One region of the Paenibacillus terrisolis genome, then DNA from elsewhere that is predicted to be linked to it. Evidence: riboswitches for the same ligand, from Rfam matches in the RefSeq annotation. Region 1 holds a riboswitch; the other holds the start of a gene.

Region 1 (5,688 bases):
GATGCGGCCACGAAGGATCAGACCGCTTTTTTGTGGACGGTGTTTACCCGCTTTAATCCGGCCGACGATATTTACGCCGCTGCGGATGTGTGTCAGCATCACCTGGCATACGGTCTGCCGATTGTCATCGACGCCCGGATGAAGCCGGGGTATCCGGATGAATTGTTCCCGCGGGAAGATATTGCGTCGCTGGTTGATCAGCGCTGGAAATCTTACTTTGGATAAAGCGAGGAAGATGATATGCTGCGAAGCTTACTAGGCGAACCGCCGAGACAAAATGATGGCCGTCTGGCCGATACGATGGAAGCGATGGCAACAACCGCCAAGCTGTTGCAGAAGGAAATGGAGCTGCATCAGGATCCCTCGCATGATTTTCGCAAATTGGAGATATGGACCCACGGTCTGATTTCGTCTTTGGACGAACTGGAGCAGTGTCTGTTTGCGGCGGCGTTTTTCCGGAAAAAGGTGCATACCGATTCCGTCGATAAGATGGATCCGGCTGAACGGGAGAACTATGCAAGATATGTCTTTTTCTACAAGGACGGATTCATTCGGGTGTTCTCTGCGCTTGATAAACTCGGGACGGTGCTGAATGAGCTGTACGATCTGAAAACCTCCAAGGTGAAGGCTCGTTTCTCCTATTTCACCGTACTTCGCCAGTTTTCTTATTGGAAGGTGCACCCGGATCTGGGTTCGAAGCTGGTGTCCATCAAGGAGAAATACCGGGAGGCGCTTGGCGTTCTGCGCAGCCGCCGGAATACGGAAATCCACTACATGAATTCGGAAATGAAGGATGACTTGTGGCAGCGGCACCAAGCGCTGTTCGGGACGATCGAACTGGAGGATTTGGATCGGCATATCCGCGATTTGCAGCATGGGTATGATATGGTTTGCGAGACCTTTTTGACGGTGTTCCAGTACACCAATCAGCGTTGGAAGAAGCTGGTTAAGTCAAACTCGTAGATCGACCGGGAAATAACGCGGTTCGCCTTCCGACGGTACCTGTATGGTTAGGGGCCCGTTGCTTAATGGCAAGGGGGAGTTCATCGCCAACAGTAACTCATCGCTAACTGTGCCCCATGGCTAATTTACTGCCCCATGGCTAATTTACTGCCCCATGGCTAATGCTGCCCCAAAAAATAGCGACCATTTAGGGCCTTATTTTCCGGATTCCGGCGTGTTACTCCGCAATAAGGGAATTAATGGGTCTTATTTTCCAGAAAACGTTGCAAAAAGCGGCGATTTCCCGGCGATTCGAGAAAATAGCGCCCTTTCTGTCCTCTATTTTATGCCAAACGAGGGGGATCGCCCCAATAACGCCCTTTTATTCCCTTATATAAACTTCCGGGTCTTGAGCAACAGCGATCGAAGGAACGTTTCACTCCGCTGCTTTATTTGCTCAGTCATTTTACAAATTAAATTATCGTCAAAGCTGCCAAAGCCTGAAATGTTGATGACAATTTTTTTCTTTGACAAAACCCATGAAAGCTTCTATACTCTAAAACATATCAAAAACATCATGAAATTGAAATTCATATAACTGCATATTTTCTTATCGAGAGAGGCGGAGGGAAAGGCCCGATGAAGCCCAGCAACCGATTTGATCATGACGTTGGTTTTGATAACCTGCGGGACATGACAAATGACATGGTGCTAATTCCTTCAAAACCGAGTGCGCGTGAAGCGGCCGGTTTTGGCAGATGAGAAGGTTTTGTCTTTACAAAAAGAGAGCCCTTTGAATCTGTGAAGGGGCTCTTTATTTTTTTGGAAAAATGCAGAAAATTCGGCTCTTACGAGTCATGGGAGGCTAGTCGGATTGATTGAACTCAAACAGCTCACCAAGACATACGGCGGCAAAAAGACGTCAACGACCGCATTGTCCGGGCTGAATCTGACGGTGGAAAAAGGGGAAATCTTCGGGGTGATCGGTCACTCCGGGGCCGGAAAAAGCACGCTTATCCGCTGCATCAACTTGCTTGAACGTCCCACTGAGGGCGAAGTTTGGGTAGGCGGCGTCGAGCTGACGAAGCTTGGCAAAAGAGAGCTGCAGCAGCGGCGGCGCAAGATCGGGATGATTTTCCAGCACTTTAATCTGCTGTCGTCGGCCAATGTGTACGACAATATCGCTTTTCCGCTTACGCTGATCGGAACACCGAAGGCGGCTATCGCCGAAAAAGTAAACAGCTTGCTTGCTTTGGTCGGTCTGGAGGAACACCGCCATAAGTTTCCCGCCCAGTTGTCGGGAGGACAAAAACAGCGGGTCGGCATCGCCCGGGCGCTGGCCAGCGATCCGGATGTTCTGCTCTGCGACGAGGCAACCTCGGCACTGGATCCGCAGACGACCGATTCCATCCTGAAACTGCTGCTCGATATCAATCGCAAGTTTCAATTGACGATTTTGCTCATCACGCACGAAATGCACGTGATCCAAAGCATCTGCGACCGCGTCGCCGTGATTCATCAAGGCGGTATTGTGGAGCAAGGGCCGGTCACGGAGGTGTTCCTCAAGCCGAAACATGAGGTCACTAGGGAATTCATAAACCGGGATCCATCCGGGGAAGAAGGATTTTCACAGGCATTGTCGGTATCGCGTCCGGAATGGAAGCACCTTGTGCGAATTACGTTTCTTGGTGTCAAGACGTATGAATCGGTATTATCCCAAGTCGTACGGGAAACCGGAGTCAACTTCGCTATTCTTCAGGGGACGATTTCTACGATCAAGGATGTTCCTTACGGCCAGTTGACCGTTTCCTTCGAAGGCGCCGACGCGGACGTCGATAACACGCTGGCATTGCTCAAAGCGCGGGATCTTGATGTGGAGGTGATCAGGTAATGGATTTTTCCGGAATCGATTGGGCTGAGATGGGCCAGGCCACGTTGGATACGCTGCGGATGATTGGATTTGCCGCGTTGTTCACTTTTGTGATCGGACTTCCGCTTGGCGTCTTGCTTTACACATTCTCGCGTTCTAATACCTGGGTATTGGGATGGGTTTACAGGTTATTATCTCTAATAGTGAATATTCTCAGATCCGTGCCGTTCATCATCCTGATCGTTGCGCTGATCCCGGTGACCCGGGCAATTATGGGAGTCTCCACCGGAGTGGAAGGCACGATCCCGCCGCTCGTCATTGGCGCCGCGCCTTTCTTCGCCCGGCTCGTGGAAACGGCGCTTCGCGAGGTTGATCGCGGCGTAATTGAAGCATCCCAAGCGATGGGCGCTTCTTCCTTGCAGGTCATCCGCAAGGTGCTGCTGCCCGAATCCATGCCCGGCTTAATCGCGGGTATGACGATTACCGTAGTTACACTGGTATCCTATACGGCGATGTCGGGGATGGTCGGCGGCGGCGGACTCGGCGATTTGGCCATCCGCTACGGCTACTACCGCTACGAGACGGAAATCATGATTATCTCGGTCATTTTTATGGTTGTGCTCGTGCAGCTGCTGCAAATGCTGGGTGACCGGCTGGTTATCCGCTTTACCCGGAAATAAGGGGGCTTCGAATACGAAATGACCTTCGATCGCTGTTGCCCCCAAATTCCTTGAATAAATTTAGTTGTGGAAATTTCGGGGACAAAGGCGAACGCTTCGCTTCTTCAGGAACATTTCGTTTTCTCCACTATAAAAAAACTTTTAGGAGGTCATGCTGTTATGAAAAAATGGACATTATCTTTGTTAACTCTCGTACTTATTTTGGTGCTTGCCGCTTGCGGAAACAATAACGCCAAAAACAATGCTTCGGAGGGCAACTCAACGGCTGCTGCCGGCAACGACAATCAGGCAACGACGGAAAATACCGCCAAGCCGGTTAAATTGGTTGTTGGCGCGACTGTGCCGCATGCGGACATTTTGCGGTTCATTGCACCTAAGCTCAAAGAGGAAGGCATCGACCTTGAAGTCAAGGAATTTACGGATTATGTACAGCCGAACGTTCAACTGTATGAAAAAGAGCTGGACGCGAACTACTTCCAACATCAGCCTTATCTCGACGATCAAAATAAAAAGAACAATTTCGACCTTGTTTCGGTCGTAGGCGTTCATGTTGAACCGTTTGGCGCTTATTCCAAGAAATACAAATCCGCGGACGAAATTCCGGACGGTGCAAAAGTTGCGATTCCGAACGACGCGACCAACGGCGGACGGGCTCTGCTGCTGCTTCAAAAGCAAGGCCTGCTTACGCTGAACCCGGATGCCGGTATCGAAGCTACGAAAGCCGACATTACGGAAAATCCGAAAAACCTGAAGATCATCGAAGTTGACGCAGCCATGCTGCCACGCCAATTGGACGAAGTCGATCTGGCGCTGATCAACACGAACTATGCGCTGGAAGCCAATCTGAATCCGACCAAAGACGCTCTGTTCATCGAAGATAAAGATTCGCCTTACACCAACATCCTGGTTGCCCGTCCCGACAACAAAGATTCCGACGCCATCCAAAAGCTGGCCAAAGCGCTGACTTCGGACGATGTCAGAACTTTCATCAATGACACGTACAAAGGCGCATTGGTTCCGGTATTCTAAACCGGCTGGACGTATCGTACAGCAATCCCGCTCCTTGCATGGGGCGGGATTTTTCTATGTAAACGGTACATTCGCCTTAATACAAGAAATTACTCAATGCTTTTGCTTGAGTAGTTTTTTTATGGAGTGGACTTCCCGTTTGTGACAATCGTCCAAATCTTTTATACTGGAAACTAAGCTATATTGGAGGAGGAGAAGGACATTGTTGGGAAAAGTCGCCCTAATTACGGGGAGCGCAACCGGCTTGGGCAAAAAAACGGCGTTGACGCTGGCCGAGCAAGGCTATGATATTGCGCTGAATTACGTACATAGCGAATCCGAAGCATTCTCCCTTCGCTCCGCCATTGAGCGGATGGGTGTGCGCTGCATTGCGGTGCAGGCCGATGTTTCCCGGCGGGAGCAGATCGAGACGCTGGCCTCGCAGGTTGCCGATAACCTGGGCACGATCGACATTCTCGTGAACAACGCAGGACCGTTTATCCGGGAGCGCCGGCTGTTTGCCGACTACAGCCAGAACGAAATTTTGGGGATGATCGAGGGGAACTTGGTCGGAACCATTTTGCTGGATCATCTCGTGCTTCACGGCATGCGGGAGAAGGGCTGGGGGCGTATCATCCACTTTGGTTTCGGCCACGCTTCCGAGTCCCGTTCATGGCCTCACCGCGCGGTATACGCGGCTGCCAAGACAGGGCTTGTCTCGTTTACGAAAACGCTGGCCGTGGAGGAAGCTTCTTACGGCATTACTGTCAATATGGTATGTCCCGGAGATATCCGGGGCGGCAATAAGGAAAAGTCGATTCGGGAGGCCCGGGAAATCCGGGATGGGCAGACCCCTTTGGGACGTCCCGGCAGCGGCGAGGATATCGCCCGGGTTATCGCGTTTCTATGCCATCCGGATTCCGACTTCATTACGGGCAATATTATGGACATCTCCGGCGGACTGGATCCGATTCGTCCGTGGATTAAACCAATTTAATCCCCTTGGAAAACAAAAACTCGGCCCTTGCCGGCAACGCCGGAGGACCGAGCTTTTTAATTGCGGAGCTTCTTCGGGAAATGAGAAAAAGTCCGTTAAAGGCCGGGAAAACCTTAGAATACTTGGATAACCTCTTCCACGCCTTCCACTTCTTCGAACAATGCGCGTTCGATCCCCGCTTTGAGGGTAAT
Region 2 (5,688 bases), on a different contig from region 1:
GCGATACTTTGCTTAAGCCCGTGCTTCAGCGGGTCTACGGTGACGAAGCCGAGAGCGGCGGCACTCTCGACCTGCTGTATGAACGGCTTCGCCTCATTCGCATTCGTTATCGCCGGCACCGTGAAAGCGTGCAGCAAGCGGGGTAACCCCAAAAAGGCGGGCCAGAGGATAATCTTCTGGCCCGCCTTTTCAGATGATAAGGGTCGGGTGCCATGAAGCAATTGCCCGCAAAGTTATGTTCTTCCCCGCTGCGTGTTGGGATGGGGGGAGCGGCGGTATCCTTTTCTGCACCGCACGCAGTGTTTCGTTGCAGGACAGCCAATCGGTCGACCACATGCGGCGTCAGTCCGGCTGCTCTCCAGCGATGTCGAATCATCACCTTAAATGTTAAATAACTGCAAAAGTGCATGTTTTCCATGGAACTTAACGCTGCTTGAATGAATAACTGCAAAAATGCAGTTATTTCAAAGGGATTCACTCCAAATGGCTCTATATCGGTCCCAAAAACTGTACCATTGCAGGTTTTGCTGCTCATGAGTCTTCGGGAGCCAAAAAAACTGCAATTATGCAGTTTTCGCTCATAATCAAAAAGCCGACGCGGAATTTCAATCCGCGTCGGTGTTTACTTACCTTCCCAAAAAGTACGGAGAAGCAGGCAATGGAGAGAAAATTTGAAGCCGCAGAAGCGATAGCGTTCGCCTTTGCCATCCAATTGTAACCCCTCTTGGTGTTAATAAATCATACAATTGGATGGCAACAGCGATCGAAGGCTCAAGTATTTCTCGGAATTGCCAAACGCTTCAACGCACTTTTTCCTTCATATCCAATCCCGCTTGCGGAACAGATAAAACATGCCGGCGCCCAGCGCGATCATAATGCCCAAAACAACGAAATAACCATATTTCGTATGAAGCTCCGGCATATTGTCGAAATTCATGCCATACAGTCCGGTAATCAACGTAAGCGGAATAAATATCGTTGTGATAGCGGTAAACACGCGCATGATTTCGTTGGCCCGGTTGGCGATTGCCGACTGATAAGCTTCTCGTAAGTTGCCGACGAGTTCGCGGAACGTGTCAAAGTTTTCGGAAATCTTAACGGCGTTTTCGTAAATATCGCTAAAGTATTTTTGCAGTTGATCGTCGATCAAACGCAAATCCTTTTTGTTTAAAATGTTGATGACTTCTTTTTGCGGGCCGAGCACCTTTTTCAGCCACAGAATTTCGCTTCGGAGGCCAATGATTTCGCCCAGATGCGAACGTTTGGTATGAATGAGGATATCCTCCTCAAGCTTCTCGATTTTCGCTTCGATCCGGTCGCCGACGCTGAAGTAGTTGTCGACCACAAGGTCGATCAGCAGGTACAAAAACCGGTCGGGTTCGCTGACTTCCTGTTCCCACAGAATGGGCTTTACGGCGCGCAACTCGTTAATTTTTTGCTTCGTAACGGTGATGATATAATGCCGGCCGAGAAAAATATTCAGCGACCGGAGGAAAATTTCTTCGTCGTCATAGCGAATGCTGTTAACTACAATGAAATAGTGGTTGTCATACGTTTCGATTTTCGGACGCTGTTCCTCTTCGGTCAGGCAGTCCTCCACAGCCAGATCATGCAGCTGGAAGATCGGCTGCAGCAGGGCCAAATCGTCCACGTCCGCGTCGATCCAATAGAAGCCCTCCTCCGGGGCAACCGTCGTCAGCTCCAGATCCTCAACCGGTGTGAATACGCCTTCTTGCACGTGACGAATTTTCATAAGCCTTCCCTCCCTTTCCCCGGACCTTAGGATAAGCCGGGTATGCTCTTTGGTTGGAGCACAGGAAAGAGATCAGCTGTTTTTCGGTGACGCCAAAATAAGGCGTTTATTTAAAACACCGGGAAACGAAAGTGCCCGTGACTTGCCGCGAGCTCCCTGCTGATCGTTTTCCTATGCGATTGTCTTGCCAGGGTCAAGCACTGCGGACTCGGGTCGCCTTCCATTCTCGGTTTCACCTCTTTTGGGATGGGTCTTTAAAACACTTGTCTAGTATAACGCTGCAAGCTGAAATGTTTCAACCCAAAAGTATCATATGTAAAGACGAACTTTCATGGTGCAAAAGAAAATGTGATTTTTATCCTAAGTTCTTGACGGAAATGGGTATCATCCATTAAAGTGATTTTAAGAGCCGCGAGGCATTTCGGCTTACTGATTTAAAAAACAACCGAATAAAGCGAAATCTTATCAAGAGCAGGTGGAGGGACTAGCCCGATGAAACCCGGCAACCGGCGATTTTTAATCGCAGCGGTGCTAATTCTTGCAGAAACGTAAAGCCTAAGCGGCTTCATGCTTTCTGACAGATGAGAGAGGCGCATACAGGAAATTTATGATGACCTTTCTCCATACCGAGAAAGGTCTTTCTTGATTTTCAGGGCTTCTTTTCAAGCGATAGGATTGCTTATTACCGTCAAAGGAGTGAAGAATTTATGCCGATTAAAGTTCCGGATCATTTGCCGGCCAAAGAAATCCTGACGAATGAGAATATTTTCGTAATGGATGAGAGTAGAGCCTATCACCAGGATATCCGTCCTTTGCGGATCGCTATTCTTAATCTGATGCCTACCAAGGAGACGACGGAAACGCAAATTTTGCGGCTGCTCGGAAATACGGCGCTGCAGCTCGAAATTGTCCTGCTTCATCCCATTTCCCACACCTCCAAAAATACATCAGCCGAGCACCTGGAGATGTTTTATAAAACCTTCGATGAAATCAGGGATCTCCGCTTTGACGGCATGATTGTCACGGGGGCTCCCGTGGAACAATTGGATTTTGAAGACGTGAATTACTGGGAAGAGCTTAAGGATATCTTCAAATGGAGCAAAACGCATGTGACATCGACGATGCATATTTGTTGGGCTTCCCAAGCAGGTTTGTATTATCACTATGGCGTCCGCAAGATCCCGCTGGCTCAAAAATGCTTCGGCGTATTTTCTCATACCGTGAACAATCCGCATGTAAAACTGGTTCGCGGCTTCGACGAAGTGTTTCAAGTCCCGCATTCCCGCCATACCGACATCGTTCGCGAGGACATTGAAAAGGTGCCGGAGCTGCAAATCCTGGCGGAGTCCGAGCAAGCCGGCGTTTACCTCGTAGCGACGAATGACGGCAAACAGATATTCGTCACCGGCCATTCCGAATATGATCCGTTTTCTTTGAAATGGGAATACGACCGCGACGTGTCAAAAGGACTGGACATCGATCTGCCGGTCAACTACTTCCCGAACGACGACCCGTCCCGGAAGCCATTGTCGACCTGGCGCGGGCACGCAAACTTATTATTTTCCAATTGGCTCAATTACTATGTGTATCAAGAAACGCCGTATGACATCGATCAACTGGCAGAGTTTGTATACGAAATCTAATCATCAATTGAAGATATCCATTGGAGGGATATAAGGTGGCGGAGAAAAAATGGCACATTGAAAGTATTTTGGCGCAAATCGGATCCGTGGAAGAACCGGTGACCGGAGCGGTTAACTACCCGATTTATCAGGCTACCGCTTTTCGGCATCCACAGCTTGGCAAAAGTACCGGTTTCGACTACGCCCGGACGAAAAGCCCGACCCGGAAAGTGCTGGAAGATGCGGCCGCGGCTTTGGAATCGGGGGATGCAGGGTTTGCCTGTAGCTCCGGGATGGCTGCCTTGCAGACGGTATTCACCCTGTTTTCGCAGGGCGACCATCTCATCGTTTCTTTGGATTTATACGGCGGAACTTACCGTTTGATCGAACGGATTTTGTCCAAATACGGCGTTACGGCTTCGTATGTGGATACGAACGATCTCGACGCTTTGGAAAACGTGCGTAAACCAAATACCAAAGCGGTCATTATAGAAACGCCAACCAACCCTTTGATGATGATCACGGATATTGAGGCGGTATCCAGGTGGGCCCGTAAGCACGGACTCCTCACGATTGTGGACAACACGCTGCTAACCCCGTATTTTCAGCGGCCCCTTGAGCTTGGAGCGGACATCGTCGTACATAGCGCGACCAAGTATCTGGGCGGACATAACGACGTGCTGGCCGGCCTGATCGTAACCAAAGGCTCGGAGCTTTCCGCCGAAGTCGGCATTTTGCATAATTCGATCGGAGCGGTGCTGGGGCCAACGGACAGCTACCAGCTTATGCGCGGAATGAAAACGCTGGCCCTGCGCATGGAGCGCCATCAGAGCAATGCGCTGAAGATCGCGGAATATCTGAGGGAGCATCCGCAGGTGGCCGAGGTCTTTTATCCTGCGCTGTCGGAACATCCGGGTTATGAGATTCAAAATAAACAATCGAGCGGAAACACGGGGATTTTCTCGTTCAAAGTGACCGACGCGCGGTATGTAGAGCCGATTCTCCGTCATTTGAAGCTGATCGCTTTTGCGGAAAGCTTAGGCGGGGTGGAGTCGCTGATGACCTATCCGGCGGTGCAGACTCACGCTGACATACCAGCGGAGATCCGCGAGGCGGTTGGAGTCGATGATCGCCTGCTGCGATTCTCGGTAGGGATCGAGCACCATGATGATCTGATTGCGGATTTGGCTCAGGCATTGGAAGCGGCGAAAGCGGAAGTGGAAGGGGGACAAGGTCATGAGTGAGGCTACAAATCAAAGCCGGCATGAGGCTGATTCAAGTCGCAACGAGAAGAAATTCGAGACCAAATTGATTCATTTTGGGAATGAGGTGGACAGCGCGACGGGGGCGTCCAGCGTTCCGCTGTACCAGGCATCTACGTTCCACCATCACGATATTTTCAATCCGCCGCAATACGATTACAGCCGTTCCGGCAACCCGACGCGCCAGGCGCTGGAGGATTATATCGCGCTGCTTGAAGGAGGCGTGCGAGGATTTGCGTTTCCGAGCGGAATGGCGGCGATTTCCACAACGTTTATGCTGCTTTCGGCAGGGGATCACGTTATCGTGACCGAGGATGTTTACGGGGGCACGTACCGGCTGCTGACGAATATTTTAAGCCGGATGAGAATTGAAACGACCTTTGTGGACATGACGAACATCGAAGAAGTAAAGGCCGCAGTTAAGTCCAATACCAAAGCGGTATTTATGGAAACGCCGTCGAACCCGACGCTGAAAATTACCGATATCTCGGAGATTGCGGCTTGGGCACGGGAAAACGATCTGCTCAGCATTGTGGACAATACGTTTATGACTCCGTATTATCAGCGGCCGATTGAGCTTGGCGTCGACATCGTCGTTCACAGTGCAACCAAATTTCTCGGCGGGCACAGCGATGTGATTGCTGGCCTGACCGTTGCCCGAACCGAATCACTCGGACGGCAGCTGAAATTTTTGCAAAACGGCCTCGGCAGCGTCCTTGGCGTGCAAGATTCCTGGCTCTTGATGCGAGGCATGAAAACGCTCGGCGCGCGGATGGCCCACAGCGAGATCAGCGCGCGGAAATTGGCGGACTGGCTGAGCGGGCGAAGCGATATTGCCGCGGTCTATTATCCGGGCCTGCCGGATCATCCCGGACGAGAGATTCAAGAGAAGCAATCGACCGGATACGGAGCGGTCGTCTCGTTCGACGCCGGTTCCGGCGAGCGGGCAAAGCGTCTGCTTAGCGCGGTAAAGCTGCCGCTCGTCGCCGTCAGCCTCGGCGCGGTCGAGAGCATCCTTTCCTATCCGGCGATGATGTCCCATGCCTCCATG

What was found. Region 1 has a riboswitch for S-adenosylmethionine ahead of ACI48K_RS11810 (methionine ABC transporter ATP-binding protein). Riboswitches for the same ligand answer to the same signal wherever they lie in the genome.
Region 2: another riboswitch for S-adenosylmethionine. It lies ahead of metA (homoserine O-acetyltransferase MetA); the one in region 1 lies ahead of ACI48K_RS11810 (methionine ABC transporter ATP-binding protein).

Annotation. Positions count from the first base shown of each region.
Region 1 is NZ_JBKFGG010000010.1:28,719-34,406, reverse strand. Features, by position in the region: gene ACI48K_RS11825 (UbiD family decarboxylase) at 1-225, shown strand, start outside; gene ACI48K_RS11820 (Cthe_2314 family HEPN domain-containing protein) at 241-963, shown strand; gene ACI48K_RS11815 (hypothetical protein) at 1,118-1,540, shown strand; SAM riboswitch class I at 1,550-1,707, shown strand; gene ACI48K_RS11810 (methionine ABC transporter ATP-binding protein) at 1,817-2,833, shown strand; gene ACI48K_RS11805 (methionine ABC transporter permease) at 2,833-3,492, shown strand; gene ACI48K_RS11800 (MetQ/NlpA family ABC transporter substrate-binding protein) at 3,652-4,521, shown strand; gene ACI48K_RS11795 (SDR family oxidoreductase) at 4,724-5,497, shown strand; gene ACI48K_RS11790 (NifU family protein) at 5,611-5,688, opposite strand, start outside.
Region 2 is NZ_JBKFGG010000047.1:16,790-22,477, forward strand. Features, by position in the region: gene ACI48K_RS24025 (HRDC domain-containing protein) at 1-146, shown strand, start outside; gene corA (magnesium/cobalt transporter CorA) at 818-1,753, opposite strand; SAM riboswitch class I at 2,213-2,341, shown strand; gene metA (homoserine O-acetyltransferase MetA) at 2,461-3,396, shown strand; gene ACI48K_RS24040 (aminotransferase class I/II-fold pyridoxal phosphate-dependent enzyme) at 3,432-4,619, shown strand; gene ACI48K_RS24045 (trans-sulfuration enzyme family protein) at 4,612-5,688, shown strand, end outside.